DNA from 2 places in the Arthrobacter sp. MDT2-3 genome. Region 1 is predicted to be linked to the other one. Evidence: riboswitches for the same ligand, from Rfam matches in the RefSeq annotation. Region 1 holds a riboswitch; the other holds the start of a gene.
What was found. A riboswitch is a leader RNA that binds a small molecule or an ion and turns the genes downstream of it on or off. The one in region 1 is predicted to bind S-adenosylmethionine.
Positions count from the first base shown of each region.

Region 2: linked by a shared signal. The riboswitch ahead of AC5RUQ_RS04740 (cobalamin-independent methionine synthase II family protein) and the one ahead of AC5RUQ_RS10860 (bifunctional o-acetylhomoserine/o-acetylserine sulfhydrylase) in region 1 are both predicted to bind S-adenosylmethionine.

Region 1 covers NZ_JBNHFS010000003.1:162,356-170,140, reverse strand. Annotated here, with positions in the region: gene AC5RUQ_RS10870 (VOC family protein) at 1-348, opposite strand, end outside; gene AC5RUQ_RS10865 (S8 family serine peptidase) at 453-2,279, opposite strand; SAM riboswitch class IV at 2,528-2,643, shown strand; gene AC5RUQ_RS10860 (bifunctional o-acetylhomoserine/o-acetylserine sulfhydrylase) at 2,687-4,012, shown strand; SAM riboswitch class IV at 4,108-4,223, shown strand; gene metX (homoserine O-acetyltransferase MetX) at 4,236-5,351, shown strand; gene AC5RUQ_RS10850 (MFS transporter) at 5,532-6,914, shown strand; gene AC5RUQ_RS10845 (alcohol dehydrogenase catalytic domain-containing protein) at 7,018-7,785, shown strand, end outside.
Region 2 covers NZ_JBNHFS010000001.1:1,006,432-1,014,216, reverse strand. Annotated here, with positions in the region: gene AC5RUQ_RS04750 (adenylosuccinate synthase) at 1-50, opposite strand, end outside; gene AC5RUQ_RS04745 (M14 family zinc carboxypeptidase) at 312-1,373, opposite strand; SAM riboswitch class I at 1,593-1,699, shown strand; gene AC5RUQ_RS04740 (cobalamin-independent methionine synthase II family protein) at 1,711-2,916, shown strand; gene AC5RUQ_RS04735 (uracil-DNA glycosylase family protein) at 3,127-3,759, shown strand; gene AC5RUQ_RS04730 (DUF3151 domain-containing protein) at 3,913-4,335, opposite strand; gene fbaA (class II fructose-bisphosphate aldolase) at 4,336-5,355, opposite strand; gene AC5RUQ_RS04720 (TrmH family RNA methyltransferase) at 5,483-6,151, opposite strand; gene AC5RUQ_RS04715 (HAD-IIA family hydrolase) at 6,222-7,052, shown strand; gene AC5RUQ_RS04710 (alpha/beta fold hydrolase) at 7,060-7,785, opposite strand, start outside.

The DNA of each region.
Region 1 (7,785 bases):
GCGGCCGTCAGGAAACTTGCGGTTTCCGTTGACCGCGGAGCGACCGAGCCGTTCTTCAAAGGGGACGAGGTCGTCAACCTCCACGCACCAGCCCATCCAACCGCCCCCGGCCGCAGACCGTGCACGCACTGCCTGCCCGAAAGGAGCCTTGTCGGAAGCGGGGTGGTCCAGGACCTCGACGACTTCGAGGTACTTGTGTCCCGCGAGCGGGATGATCATATTCCGGGTTCCGAACCGCGGGTGTACTCCGCCTTTCACTGCCTCAACGCCGAGGGCAGAGGAAATACGTTCGGTGGTGGCAGCCAGGCCATCGTGTTCACAGGCGTAAGAGACGTGATCCATGCGCATGGCAACATCTTGGCACTTTGTGATCGGGCTCTCAGCTAAGGTAAGCCTTACTGGGCTTTGTGATGTCAGCCGTGCTCAAATTCGCACCCACAACAAGCCGACACTCAGAACCTTTCGGTCCGTATGCTCCCGTTAGACCAGTAGATGGTGCCGTTTTCGAAGCGCTGGGCGCGAGTGGACGTATTCAAGGAGTACTCGTCGGTGACCGGGCGTCCAATGAAGGAGTAGCCTCCCCTCCGCTCATATTCCCAGCGGATGGCTCCCTGCAACAGCCTGGTTCCATATTGAGGTGTGAAGTAAAAGGTTCCACCCTGGAAAGTCTGGACCGCACCGCCCTCAAGCCAGCGGTTCTCATCGGACACAGGGTAACCGGCGACTCCGGTCTGGCCGCCCTTATTCCACCAGGCCTCCCGGATTCCGGCGCCGATGTAGTGGAGGCCAATTTGCGGTGTGTAGTACATCGTTCCATTCGTGAAGTGCTGGGCTATTGCTCCGCCGCCCAGAGGCTCCTCGTCCCGGATGGGGTAGCCCGCGTCATGGCCGTTGTACCACTTCTGCACAATGGCACCCCATAGCGGGTGTGCCCCACCTGCCGGCGACCAGAAAATAATCCCATGTTGGAACTGTTGCTGCGCCCCGCCTTGGACCGATTGTTCCTGACTGGTGGCCGCGCCCAGCTGCGACGCCGGTCCACCCATTGAGTTGTATTTGGCCCCGATCGCGCCCCCCACCGAAAAGTTGTTGGCTGAAGCTGATGCGGTGTGCAGCAGACGGTTCGGCGTTCCACTTCCAGTTCCTGCAATGATTCCTCCGATCGCGGACGAGACGAGCCGATCGGTCACTTGCGTGGGTGTTAAAAGAGGATTGCCGGATAAGAGGAGGGCGGCAGCACCAGCCACGTGCGGAGTAGCCATGGACGTTCCACCGAGTGACGCCGTGGCCGTCGTGGAAGTGTGCCAGGCGGAGCGGATGCCTACACCGGGCGCGTAGAGGTCCACGCATTTGCCGAAATTTGAGAAGGAGGCCTGCCTGTCGAAGGAATCGCTTGCCGCTACTGTGACGGCGGAGGGCGTACGGGCTGGAGAAGCCGTGCAAGCGTCAACGGCGTTGTTCCCGGCTGAAACAACGGCCGGAAGGCCGTTGGTGATGATGGCCTGGACTGCTGCATCGAGCACGCTGCTGGTGGGTCCGCCGATACTCAGGTTGACTACGGCCGGGGTGCCAGGTCGGTGCTGACCGGCAACCCAGTCGAGCCCTGCGATGATGTCCGAGTAGACGCCGGAGCCATCACATTCGAGTGCCCGCACCGGAATAAGGGTGGCGGATTTGGCCACGCCATGGACGGCGCCGCCGATGACTCCTGCCACGTGCGTGCCGTGGCCGTTGCAGTCGCTTGATCCCAGGCCGTCAGCCTTTGCTGTCCATCCAGCGCTGACCCGGCCGCCGAAATCAGCATGAGAAGCGAGGATCCCGGTGTCCACAACGTATACGTTGACACCCTGTCCGGAGGCGGCAGGTGTGTAGGAGCCGGAGAGCGGCAGTGCCTGTTGATCGATCCGGTCGAGGCCCCACGGCGCGTTGCGCTGCACCTCGGATACTGTGACAGCGTGGTCCGGCTCCACCGTTGCGGCCCGGCCCGAGCGGAGCAGGGCGGCAGCCTGCCCCGGGCTGGCTTCGATAGCAGCGCCCTTCACTGCCTTGGTAAAAGTTCTGTTGACGCCAATTCCCTGGGCGCGGAGGGCCGTCACCTCCGCCGCGACGTCCTTGCCCGGAGCGAATTGGACAAGGTAGCGGCCGCTTTCACCCGCAGCAGCGGAAGGAGCGGCGTGCGCTGCGGACGCCAGCCAGGGACCGGCTGCCACCGCGCCTGAGCAGAGGGCGACGGCGGAGAGCAGGACGGTGCGACGTGCCAGGCGAGAGAATTGGGGCAACTGAATGTGGTCCTTTGGGTGGAAGAAGAAAGGCGAGGTGACGTGTTCCCGGCTCAAATCTAACGGGGGATTGGCGGCAAAGGGTCAACCTTCGCTCAATCCTGCGCATCTTCTGCGGAACCTTGGGAAATCAACATGTGCGCCTCCTGGCTCCACCCCGTCAAAAAGTGTCGTCCAGCAACAGGGCGGGAAGTCACAACCGGTCACACTCGTGGCGACGGGCACGTGGAGTTCCTAGACTGGGCCCAGGTTATGAGCGCCAGCGCCAAGCCCCGGCTCGCTGGCCGGCAACCCTCCATCCGCGGTGGGGTGCCCCGGGTGAGGACCTGGCTGTCCGGCAATGGCCGGATGGCAAGCGCGGCCCGCGGTGCTTCGAGCATGCCGGGCCCATGTCAAAGGAGCCTTGAATGTCTAACGGATGGTCTTTCGAAACCCGCCAGATCCACGCAGGACAGGAGCCGGACGCTGCGACGGGTGCCCGTGCCCTCCCCATTTACCAAACCACGTCCTTTGTTTTCCCCAGCGCTGAAAGCGCCGCGAACCGTTTCGCGCTTGCCGAGCTGGCGCCCATCTATACCAGGATCGGCAATCCCACGCAGGAAGCAGTGGAACAGCGGATCGCCAGCCTCGAAGGCGGCCTGGGAGCCCTGCTGCTCAGTTCCGGCCAGGCCGCTGAAACTTTTGCGGTGCTGAATATTGCCGAGTCGGGGGACCACATCGTGGCCAGTCCGAGCCTTTACGGCGGCACCTACAACCTCTTCGCCCACACCCTGAAGAAGTTTGGCATCTCCGTCACGTTTGTGGCGGACCCGGACAACCTGGACCAGTGGCGCGCTGCAGTGCAGCCCAACACCAAGCTGTTCTTCGGCGAGGTTGTCTCCAACCCGCGGCAGGACGTCCTGGACATCGAAGGCGTGTCCCAAGTTGCGCACGAGGCCGGCGTGCCCCTGATTGTGGACAACACCCTCTCCACCCCGTACCTGATCCGGCCGCTGGAATGGGGTGCTGACGTTGTGGTGCACTCGGCCACCAAATACCTGGGCGGCCATGGTTCCGCCATCGCCGGCGTCATCGTGGACTCCGGAAATTTCGACTTCGGCAAGGACCCTGCGAAATTCCCCGGCTTCAACACCCCGGACCCCACCTACAACGGGTTGGTGTATGCCCGCGACCTCGGCGCTGACGGTGCCCTGGGTGCCAACCTGTCATACATTTTGAAAGCCCGGGTGCAGCTGCTGCGCGACCTTGGCTCGGCAGTGTCGCCCTTCAACGCCTTCCTTATCGCCCAGGGACTGGAGACGCTGAGCCTGAGGGTGGAACGTCACGTCGCCAATGCCTTGGACGTTGCCCAATGGCTGGAAACGCGTGACGACGTCGAATCCGTCGCCTACGCCGGGCTGCCGTCCAGCCCCTGGTACGAGCGCGGACGCAAGTACGGACCCAAGGGTACCGGCGCGATCGTGTCGTTCAACCTCGCTGGCGGCGCCGAGGCGGGCAAGCGCTTTGTGGACGCCTTGGAGCTGCACTCCCATGTGGCAAACATCGGTGACGTCCGTTCCCTGGTGATCCATCCGGCGTCGACCACCCACAGCCAGCTCTCGCCGGAGCAGCAGGTGGTTGCCGGCGTGAATCCCGGCCTGGTGCGGCTGTCAGTGGGGATCGAGCACATCGATGACATCCTGGCGGACCTCGAGGCCGGCTTCCGGGCGGCCAAGGAGGCCACTGGCGCCTAGCCGTACCCAGGGCACCAGCGCGGCGGCGGGCCGGGGAAGTCACAACCAGTCACACTCTTGGCGGCAGGCAGGGCCTGTTTCGTACACTCGAACCAGGTCATGAGTGCCAGTGACAGCCCCGGCTTGCTGGCCGGCAACCCTCCTTCCGCGGTGGGGTGCCCCGGGTGAAGACCTGGCCTGCCGGTCATTCGACGGCGGGCAAGCGCGTAGAAGAGGTCTTGCCATGACGGTTACCGTCACCCGTACTACCGTCCCCGAACACGGGATTGTCCGCTATGCCTCCATCGGGGGACTGAAGCTGGAAGCCGGCGGATACCTGCCGGACGTCACCCTGGCCTACGAAACCTGGGGCACACTCAATGAGGACGGCAGCAACGCCGTCCTCATTGAACACGCTCTGACCGGCAGCACCCACGTAACCCGCGGCGACACAGAAGAACCCGGCTGGTGGGAACAACTCGCCGGGCCGGGCGCGCCGGTGGACACCAACCGTTTTTTCGTGGTGTCCATCAACATAGTGGGCGGCTGCTATGGGTCCACGGGGCCGTCGTCGCTTGCTCCGGACGGAACGCCCTGGGGCTCGCGTTTTCCGCTGGTGACCCTGCGGGACAGCACTGTGGCGGAGGCCCGGCTGGCCGACCAGTTGGGGATCGAGAGCTGGTTTGCCGTGCTGGGCGGCTCAATGGGCGGGGCGCGGGCGCTGGAATGGGCTGTCACGTATCCGGAGCGGGTGCGGCGCTGTGCTGTGATTGCCGTGGGCGCCGCAAGTACCGCCGAGCAGATCGCCTTTGCCCAGGCGCAGACCCTCGCCATCCGGCAGGACGCCAACTTCAACGGCGGTGACTACTACAACGGACCCGCTCCCGAGGAAGGCCTGGCCCTGGCCCGGCGCATCGCCCACATCACCTACCGCTCCCCGGTGGAGCTGGACGGACGGTTCGGACGCGCGCCGCAGGCGCCCGAATCGCCGCTTCAGGGCGAGCAGCTGGCAGCCCGCGGGCGCTACCAGGTGGAGAGCTACCTGGATCATCAGGGCACCAAACTGGTCCAGCGCTTCGACGCCAACAGCTACATCGCGATCACCGAGGCGCTGATGAGCCACGACATCTGCCGGGGACGGGGGTCGCTCGCCCAGACCCTGTCCAGTGTCAGTGCGCGCTTTTTTGTCGCCGCCGTGGACTCGGACCGGCTCTACTTTCCCTCCCAGTCACGGGAGCTGGCGCGGGCGCTTCCCGGAGAGGTGGACGTCCACCTCATCGAGGCGCCTATCGGGCACGACGGATTCCTCACCGAGATCGGCCAGCTGGGATCGCAGCTCCGGCAACACCTTTCGGCATAACGCCACAAGCAAAAGCCAGAATATGTGCATAAATGCAGATGGGCTCTGCATGATTCGCCGTTGAGCTGGGCGTGGAGGCAGACCATACTCAATGGGACCCGGTGGTTCGTGGCCAAAATCACCTGTATCCGCCACAGCCTGTCCCAGTGGTGTCGAAGACGACGCCGAAGGAGTTCATAAATGAGTACGGAAAGCTCCGCCGCACGGCGGCCAGAGGAAACCGACGTTAAGGCCTCAGGCCTGAAGAAAGTCGTTACGGCCTCCATGGCCGGCACCGTTGTTGAGTGGTACGAGTTTTTCCTCTATGCCTCCGCCGCCACCCTGGTGTTCGGCAAAATGTTCTTCCCCAATTCAGGGACCGAACTGGACGGCATCATCGCCGCCTTCGTTACCTATGCCGTAGGCTTCGTGGCCCGCCCCATCGGCGGCATCGTCTTTGGCCACTTCGGTGACAAGTTCGGCCGCAAGCAGTTGCTGCAGCTGAGCATCATCCTGGTGGGCGTTGCCACTTTCCTGATGGGCTGCCTGCCTACCTTCGCCCAGATCGGCTACTGGGCTCCGGCCCTCCTGGTGTTCCTGCGCTTCGTGCAGGGCTTCGCCGTCGGCGGTGAATGGGGCGGCGCCGTACTGCTGGTTGCCGAGCACAGCCCCAACAAGTCCCGCGGGTTCTGGTCCAGCTGGCCACAGTCGGCGGTACCGATGGGCAACCTCCTGGCCACCGGCGTGTTGTTCACCCTTTCGGCCACGCTTTCCCAGGAAGCATTCCTTGGCTGGGGCTGGCGCGTCGCTTTCTGGCTCTCTGCCGTCATCGTGATCGTTGGCTACTACATCCGCACCAAAGTCCAGGATGCGCCGATCTTCATTGAAGCCCGCAAGGAAGTCACGGTGGAGAAGAAGGGCTACGGTGTTGCCGAAGTCTTCCGCCGCTACCCGCGCGGCGTCTTTACCGCCATGGGCCTGCGTTTTGCCGAGAACATCCTGTACTACCTGGTGGTGACGTTCTCCATCACCTACCTGAAGATCGTCGTCCAGACCGACACCTCCCGCATCCTCCTGCTCCTGCTCGTGGCGCACTTCATCCACTTCTGCGCCGTCCCGCTCGTCGGCAAGATGTCGGACGCGTTCGGCCGGCGGCCGGTCTACATGGCAGGCGCCATCCTCGGCGGCACCTGGGGCTTCTTCGCCTTTCCCATGATGGACACCGGCAACGACATCGTCATCCTGGCCGCCATCACCATCGGCCTGCTGTTCCACGCGCTGATGTACGCGGGCCAGCCGTCCATCATGGCCGAGATGTTCCCCACCCGGATGCGGTACTCCGGCGTTTCCCTGGGCTATCAGGTGACCTCCATCGTCGCCGGTTCACTGGCACCGATCATCGCCACCTCGCTGCTCAATAGCTTCAAGTCCTCCACTCCGGTGGCGCTGTACCTGCTGGGAGCCTGCATCGTGACCGCCATCGCCGTGTTCTTCCTCAAGGAGACCCGCGGCATCTCGCTCCACGACGTGGACGCAGCCGACGCCCAGGGCACCGCGGACTTGCTCGCTTCCGGCAAGAAATAGTCACTGTCACCACCAGAGCCAAAAAGCACCAACTGCCCGGACCCGCGACCCCGCAGGCCCGGGCAGTTGGGCGTCAGCGCCTTCGACGAAGTCAGGATCTCCCATGAAAGCAGCCGTCCTTTACTCCACCGTCCCGTCCGGCACCAGCTACACCGAAGCGCATCCCCTTCGGGTCGAGGAGCTTGACCGGCCGGAACCCCGCGCAGGTGAGTTGGGCATCACCATCACCTACTCGAGCCTGTGCCACTCGGACCTGTCCGTGGTGGACGGCTCCCGCGTCAGGCCCCTTCCCATGGCACTGGGACATGAAGCTGTTGGGCGGGTTGCCGCGGTGGGTGAAGGTGTCACGGACGTTTCCCCCGGGGACCATGTGGTCCTCGTCTTCGTCCCCAGCTGTGGTGACTGCCGGGCGTGCCGGGCGGGCCGTCCGGCTCTCTGCCACCGCGCAGCGGAAGTCAACGGGTCGGGGGACCTGCTGCATGGTGAGGCCCTGCTGCGGACGCCCGCAGGGGAGCGGATTAACCACCATCTCGGGGTTTCGGCCTTCGCCGATTACGCGGTGGTGGCCAGGGAATCGGTGGTGGTCATCGACGACGACGTCCCCGACACTGTTGCGGCAATGTTCGGTTGCGCCGTGCTCACCGGGATGGGAGCTGTCCTCAACACGGCGGCCGTCCAGCAAGGCCAGTCCGTCGCTGTCTTCGGACTCGGCGCCGTGGGGCTTTCGGCCGTCATGGCCGCGGCGCTCGCTGGTGCCTCCTCCGTGATTGCCATCGATCCGAACGCCGGCAAGCACGGCCTCGCCCGGAAGTGCGGGGCAACCGCCGTGGGGACACCGGACGAGGCTCCCCGCCTGATCCAGGAGGCCTCC
Region 2 (7,785 bases), on a different contig from region 1:
CCTTTTCCTTCGTCGCCCCACTGGGCTCCTACGATCACAATTGCTGGCATGGGATCCTCCCCCATTCGTTCGGGCTGCCCGTGCCATGCCACAACGTGGCGGCCTGGTGCAGCGCCGTTCATGAGAATGCCCCGAATGGACCGGCCTTCGCTGGTCCGCGGGCGGCACAGCGACGCAAGAGTTCCGGGGCTCTTACCACCCAAGTTTAGCCGATGAGGGACTTTGTCCACTCGTTGGGCCGCCGCGGTCCTTCTTGCAGGGTAAAGGAATCCTGCGCGGCAAAGGACCGCGGCGGGCTGTCAGCGGTGACGCTACTCGTCGTCAGCTTCCTCGCCGGGGCGGGAGGTCTGGGTGGCGAGGCTGTCCCAGAAGGAGGTGTCGGCGTCGGCAATTGATCCATCAGCGATTGCTGCGGCGGTTGCGGTGAGGGTGGTGACCGTTTGCTTGATCAGGTATCCGTTGCTACGGAGCCCCAGGGCGTAGCCGTCCAGATAGTGGTCGGACATGCCACGCATCTCAAACAGCAGCGTAGCGATCCCGTATTCCACGGCAATGCCGTTGCGGCTGATCGTTTCGGCGCTGCCGCCGACGTACTTGCCGAGGTGGCCCCAACCGGTGGAGTCAACGTTATCGAAGACGACGGCGCCCAACTGCTTGGACTTTTCAACAACTGCGGGATCGGCGTTCGGCGTGGTGGGGTACAAGATGGACCCGGAAACCAGCTTGCCGTCGCGTTCGCTGCGGGTGCCCTGGTGGTGCAGATCGATCATGTAATCGATCCGGTACTTGCGCATCACGTTATTGTGCAGCGCCTGCGTTTCCGGCTGGACCTTGGCTACGTGGTCGCGGTTGAGGTCCACTTCTTCGGCGTTGTACCGCGTCATGTTGCGGTCACCCTTGGCCAGGTAGTCGTCCAGGGGGAAGTTCACGTCCCCCATGGCGCCGTCCGCATTAAGCATGGGAACGATCAGGATGTTCGCGCCGCCGAGAATGTCTGCGGACTTGCCGGTGCCCAGGTGCTTGACGAATTCCAGCGCGCCCTCGGTGGTTAGCTGCTCGTTGCCGTGCTGCTGCGTCAGGTAAAGGATGGTGGGCTTGGCCGGGTCCGACATGTACTTGACCAGGTGTATGTCCCGGCCCTTCACGGTCTGGCCGATGACCTCCAGCTCCATGGCGCCCTGGCGGGCGTCCTGGTCCTTGAGGAAGGAGACCATCTGCTCGTAGGTGGCAAGCTTCGATGTGGTGATCTGGCCGTTGCCGTCATAGTTGGGGCCTTCGCCCACGGCCATCGCCGGTGCCGGCGCGGCTACTGCTGCCAGTGCCAGGGCTCCGGAAACTGCCAGGGTCCTGAAGGTTGCCAGGGTTTTTCTCACGGTGCGGTACCTCTTTCGAGTGCATTAGGTGCGTCCAGCCCGCCATGTCCCCCATCGCGGGCTGTGACAAAAGACAACCAACCTCGACAAAGGCTGTCAATGAGGTGACACCAATCTGCAGCCAGTTATTACGTTCTGAAAGCTCCGGCCCTCGTGTCCCCGCCGACACAATCCGAAAGCGGATTTGCTCCCGGGCGTACCGGTGCATTTAAGTGAGAGTGCCCATCCGGAGCGGCCGAGAGACCTGGATCGATGACGCCGCAGCAACCCCACAGAGTGCAGGTACGTCCTGCCTGCGAAGGTGCTACTGCCAGGACCGATGGAAAGGAAATCCAGCATGTCCCTGAACACAGACCACATCCGCGTCACCCACGCCGGATCGTTGCCGCGTACCCCTGAGCTGATCGCCGCCAACGCCGCCCGCGAAGAGAAACCTTCCGATGTCGGGGGCTTCAACGAACTCCTTACCGCTTCCGTGGTGGACCTGGTCCAGCGCCAGCAGGGCCTCGGCATCGACATCCCCAACGACGGCGAATACGGGCACGCGATGTCCGCCGCTGTGGACTATGGCGCATGGTGGTCCTATTCCTTCGCACGCATGGGCGGGCTGGAACTGGACAACGACGCCAAGTGGGCGGTTGAACCGAAGGAATCCACCCCGGGCAACGTACAGCTCACCGGCTTCATCCATCGCCGCGACCGCACCCACTTTGCAGAGGCCTACAACGATCCCACCAGCGGCATCTTCACCGGTGGCCCCAAGCCCTTCCCCAAGGTCACTGGACCGCTCGTCTACACGGGCCAGGACGCCGTCGCCTCCGACATTGCAAACCTGAAAGCAGGCCTGGCCGCCGCCGGTCTGAAGGAAGGGTTTGTTGCCGCACTCTCCCCCGGGAGCGCCTCACGCATCACCAACGAGTACTACGCCACGGAGGAGGAATACATCTACGCCTGCGCCGACGCGCTCCGTGAAGAGTACAAGGCCATCATCGACGCCGGCCTGATCCTCCAGATCGACGATCCCTCCATCGCCGAGAACTGGGACCAGATCAGCCCCGAGCCGAGTGTGGCCGACTACCTGAAGTTCACCCAAATCCGCGTGGAAGCCCTGAACTACGCCCTCCGCGGCCTTCCCGAGGAGCAGGTTCGGTTCCACCTCTGCTGGGGCTCCTGGCACGGCCCGCACACCACCGACCTTCCCCTTGCGGACCTGGTGGACACGATGCTGCAGATCAACGCCGGCGGCTACTCCTTCGAGGCTGCCAACGTCCGCCACGAGCACGAGTGGCGCGTTTGGGAGGAGACCAAGCTCCCCGAGGGCAAGGTCATCATCCCGGGTATCGTCTCGCACGCCACCAATGTGGTGGAGCACCCGGACCTGGTGGCAGACAGGATCGTACGGTTCGCAGACGTTGTGGGCCGGGAGAACGTCATCGCCTCCACCGACTGCGGCCTGGGCGGCAGGGTCCACCCGCAGATCGCCTTCGCCAAGCTGGAAGCCTTGGGCGAGGGTGCGCGCCGGGCCACCAAGCGGCTCTGGTAGCCCGGAACAGAAAACGCAAACCGCCGGTTCCGTGCCCCGCTTGGATTGGGTGCGCGGGACCGGCGTTTCGTTTCGCAGGGCTTGCTAAACTGGTAAAGGCCGACCAGGAATCGGTCCGCCCCATTTCAACCACTTCGGATTTGCTGCGCCATTGTGCGCCCATTTTCGCGGTGGCAGCAACACCAATCCCCGCAGGAGACCCAGCACTACATGACAGCCCTGGCACCCGAATCTTTCCATGATCAGCTTCTGAACCGCCGCTACGAACCGAACGTTGCAGCCGTCAACGAACTGTGCGATTCCCTGCAGGGGACCAAGCCGGGCACCATTGTGCCCTACGTGGACCCCATGCACGACGTCGACGAGTGCCGCATCATCAGCCTGTACTCGAACATCGGCGAGGCCGACCCGTCCGGATTCATCACCGCCGGCGACCACGACGCCGCCACCCGGATGCTGGGGATCCAGTGGAAGCTGGGGCTGCGGCCGGAGTTCGTTATGCCGTGGAACGTCCATCCCTGGCACGTCGCCGGGGAGGCCAACGGGAAGTTCACGCCGGACCAGATTTCCGCGGGCCTCAAGCCGCTGCTGAAGTTCCTGGCATTGGTTCCGCGTGCCTCGGTGATCGTGGCCCACGGCACGGAGGCCAACCGCCTGGCGAACCTGCTGCTGAAGACTGAGGTGCCGCTGCTCTGGCGTCGCGGACTGAAGACCTACAAGGTGCGCTCCCTCAGCGGCCGCGCGTTCGCCGGCTCGCCCGCCCGCCAGGAGGAGTACCTCGAGGACATGCGCGTGGCCTACGCCGACGCGATGGCGCGGACGGGCCTGCAAAAAGCCAGCTAATCCCCCCAAACCTGTGAGTTTTTGTCCAGATATGCAGGCCAAAACAGCGTTTTGAGCTGCGTATCTGGACAAAAACTCCTGCACGTACGACGACGGCCGGTCACCTTTCCAAAGAAGGTGACCGGCCGTCGTCGTTCTTTACCGCAACGCGTATTACTCGCCTTCGATGGCTGCTTTCGCCGTGGGGTCCGAGTCGTTCAGGAACTTCTCGATCCGTTCCGGCTCCTCCGCCTCGCCAATGGCCGCAGCAGCCCGCCCCAGCGAGTACAGCGCCCGCAGGAAGCCGCGGTTGGGCTCATGCTCCCACGGGATCGGGCCGACGCCGCGCCAGCCGTTGCGCCGCAGCGAGTCCAGCCCACGGTGGTAGCCCACGCGTGAGTAAGCGTAGGAATCGATGGTGCGTCCCTCGGCCCAGGCCTCTTCAGCCAAGACGGCCCACAACAACGAGGAAGTGGGGTGCTTCTCCACCAGGTCCAGGGCTTCCTGGCCGGCTTCCAGCTGCTGGTAGACCTCCGTCTCGGCAGGCAGGAGCGTGGGTTCCGGGCCCATCAGGTTCTTGCGGAACTCGTCCGACATCTAGAAGGTCTTTCCGGCCGAACCGAGCTGCTTGGTCGCCTCCACCACGCGGGCTGCCAGGCCGGCTTCGGCCGAAGCACCCCAGACGCGGGGATCGTAGGTCTTCTTGTTGCCCACTTCGCCGTCGACCTTCAGGACACCGTCATAGTTGCGGAACATGTGGTCCGCTACCGGACGCGTGTAGGCGTACTGGGTGTCGGTGTCGATGTTCATCTTGATGGTGCCGTAGGAAACGGCGTCGGCAATTTCCTGGTCAGAGGAGCCGGAACCGCCGTGGAACACGAGGTCGAACGGGCTGTCCTTGCCGATCTTGGCGCCCACCTGTGCCTGGATGTCCTTGAGGATCTCCGGGCGGAGCTTAACGCCGCCGGGCTTGTAGACGCCGTGGACGTTGCCGAAGGTCAGTGCCGTGATGTAGCGGCCGTTCTCGCCGGCGCCCAATGCCTCAATGGTGGCCAGGGCATCCTCGACCGTGGTGTAGAGCTTTTCATTGATCTCGTTCTCGACGCCGTCTTCTTCGCCGCCCACGGTGCCGATCTCGACCTCAAGGATCATCTTCGCGGCAGCGGTGCGCTCGAGCAGCTCGCGGGCGATGCGCAGGTTTTCCTGCAGGGTCTCGGCGGAGCCGTCCCACATGTGGGAGTTGAACAGCGGGTTGCGGCCGGCCTTGACCTCAGCCTCGGAAGCTGCGAGCAGGGGCAGCACAAAACCGTCCAGCTTGTCCTTGGGGCAGTGGTCAGTGTGCAGCGCGATGTTGACGTTGTAGTTCTTGGCAACTTCGCGGGCGAAAGCGGCGAAGCCCAGGGAACCGGCAACCATGTCCTTGGTGGAGGCGCCGGACCAGTAGGCCGCACCGCCGGTGGAGACCTGGACGATGCCGTCGGACTCAGCTTCGGCGAAGCCGCGGAGGGCTGCGTTCAGCGTCTGCGAGGACGTGACGTTCACGGCCGGGAATGCGAAGCCGCCCGCCTTTGCGCGGTCGATCATCTCGGAGTAGATCTCTGGGGTTGCAATGGGCATGCTGACTCCTATGCTGAGGTTCGTCTGTGGGCTGGTAACCCTGGAGTACCGCTTACGGCTAGCACCATCCTAGTCATTACCGCGCTGGGAGTGCTGTGGGTTACGCCCGGACCCTGGCCCTGCCCCGCTACACGTGCTGGTTGAACACGTGCCGGCGTACCCAGGCGTGCATGGCAATTGCGGCCGCCGAGGCCGCGTTGATGGACCTGGTGGAACCGAACTGCTCGATGGACAAGGTGGCGAGGGCGGCCTCGTGGACCTCAGGGGTCAGCCCGGGCCCTTCCTGGCCAAACACCAGCACGCAGTCCTTGGGCAGTTCATAGGTCTCCAAAGGAACGGAGTCCGGGAAGATGTCGATCCCGATGATCGCCAGCCCCTCCCCCTGCGCCCAGGCCACGAAATCCTCCACGGTGGGATGGTGGCGGACGTGCTGGTAACGGTCGGTGACCATGGCGCCCCGGCGGTTCCACCGCCGTCGTCCGATGATGTGCACCTCCTTGGCGAGGAAGGCATTCGCGGTGCGCACCACCGTGCCGATGTTGAGGTCGTGCTGCCAGTTTTCGATGGCGACGTGGAAGTTGTGCCGCCGTGAGTCCAGCTCCGCCACGATCGCGTCATGCTTCCAGTAGCGGTACTTGTCCAGCACATTGCGGCGGTCGCCGTCCGCCAGGAGGTCAGGGTCCCAATGGTCGCCTTCCGGCAGCTCGCCTTCCCAAGGTCCGACGCCGACTTCCGGCTTTTCGCCCGGCGCCTCCGGGTGTTCCGGTCCAGGTGCTGCAGGCGGTTCGGACGTCATACCGGGCGTTTGCTTCACCCCTCAACACTAGACTGGACCTTTCGGGCTTTCATCACCGGCGGAGGTAGGCATGGCAGAAGCGGACAAGGTTAAAGGGTCACCATCGGTATACCGCAGCGGGCAGGACATCGAGTGCTGGCTGACGGACATGGACGGCGTCCTGGTCCACGAAAACCAGGCGGTGCCCGGCGCCGCCGAGCTTATCCAGCGCTGGGTGGACACATCCAAGCGCTTCCTGGTGCTCACCAACAACTCCATCTTCACGCCACGCGACCTCGCCGCGCGGCTGCGCGCCTCCGGGCTGGAGGTTCCCGAGGAGAACATCTGGACCTCAGCCCTTGCCACCGCGCAGTTCCTCAAGAACCAGGTGGAGGGTTCTGGGTCCGGGAACCGCGCCTACACCATCGGCGAGGCAGGATTGACGACGGCGCTGCACGAGGCCGGCTTTATCCTCACCGACCAGGACCCGGACTTTGTGGTGCTGGGCGAGACCCGCACGTATTCCTTTGAGGCCATCACCATGGCCATCCGCCTGATCCTGGCCGGGGCACGGTTCATCGCAACGAACCCTGACGCCACGGGCCCGTCCAAGGACGGGCCCATGCCTGCTACCGGCGCCATCGCGGCATTGATCAGCAAGGCCACCGGCCGGGAGCCGTACATCGTGGGCAAGCCCAACCCGATGATGTTCCGCTCCGCCATGAACCAGATCGACGCGCACTCCGAAACCACCGCCATGATCGGGGACCGGATGGATACGGACATCATCGCCGGCATGGAAGCGGGGCTGCACACCGTCCTGGTCCTCAGCGGCATCACGCAGCGCGAAGAGATCGGCTCGTACCCGTTCCGGCCCAACCAGGTGTTGAACTCCGTGGCGGACCTGAAGAACCAGATCTAGGACCGCCCTAAAAGACCGTTACCCGCGATCCGCCCCGGGGCAGCGGGAAGTTCTCGTCAAGGAGCTCTTCAAGGATGGGGCGGTAGATGTTCGGGTTCCACCCGGGGCTGGCGTGGGCGGGCACGGCCCCTTCCGTCTGTAGCTCGCTGGGGACCATGTTGTTCTTGAAGGCAACCGCCCAGGCTCCCACGGCTGTCTGGTAGCGCACGGTGCGGTCCCGGGGGTTGCCGATGTAGGCCATTTTGGCGTCGCCTATTTTGTCGGTGAACCGGGTGCCGTCAAAGTGGTAAATGTAGGCAGACTCCGACTGGACGAGCAGGCTGGACGGTGCGATGGGCGAGAGCTGTTCGAGTGTCTGGTCAAGGATCTGGCGCCACGTCCGTTCGTCTTTGTGAATGACGCGCTCCCCCAGTTCGTACCCGCCGCGGAAGGTGGACGGGAACCGGAAACCCCTTTCGTACAGGAACACCACGCCGTCGAACCAGCTTTGGTCCAGGACGTCGTGCTTGCTGTACGGGCTCGAGTCCAACACGATGAATTCCACCCCCACCCCATGGAGCTCCAGCAGCCGGGCGGCCACCTGGGTGGCCACCATTCCACCGAAGCTGTGCCCGTAGAAAAACAACTTGGTCAGCTTTTGGGCGCGGACGTGCTCGATGACGGCGATGACGATGTCATCGATGTCCAGGCCTAGGTTGGAATAGCCGACGGCGGCGAGCCTGGCGCGCTTGTT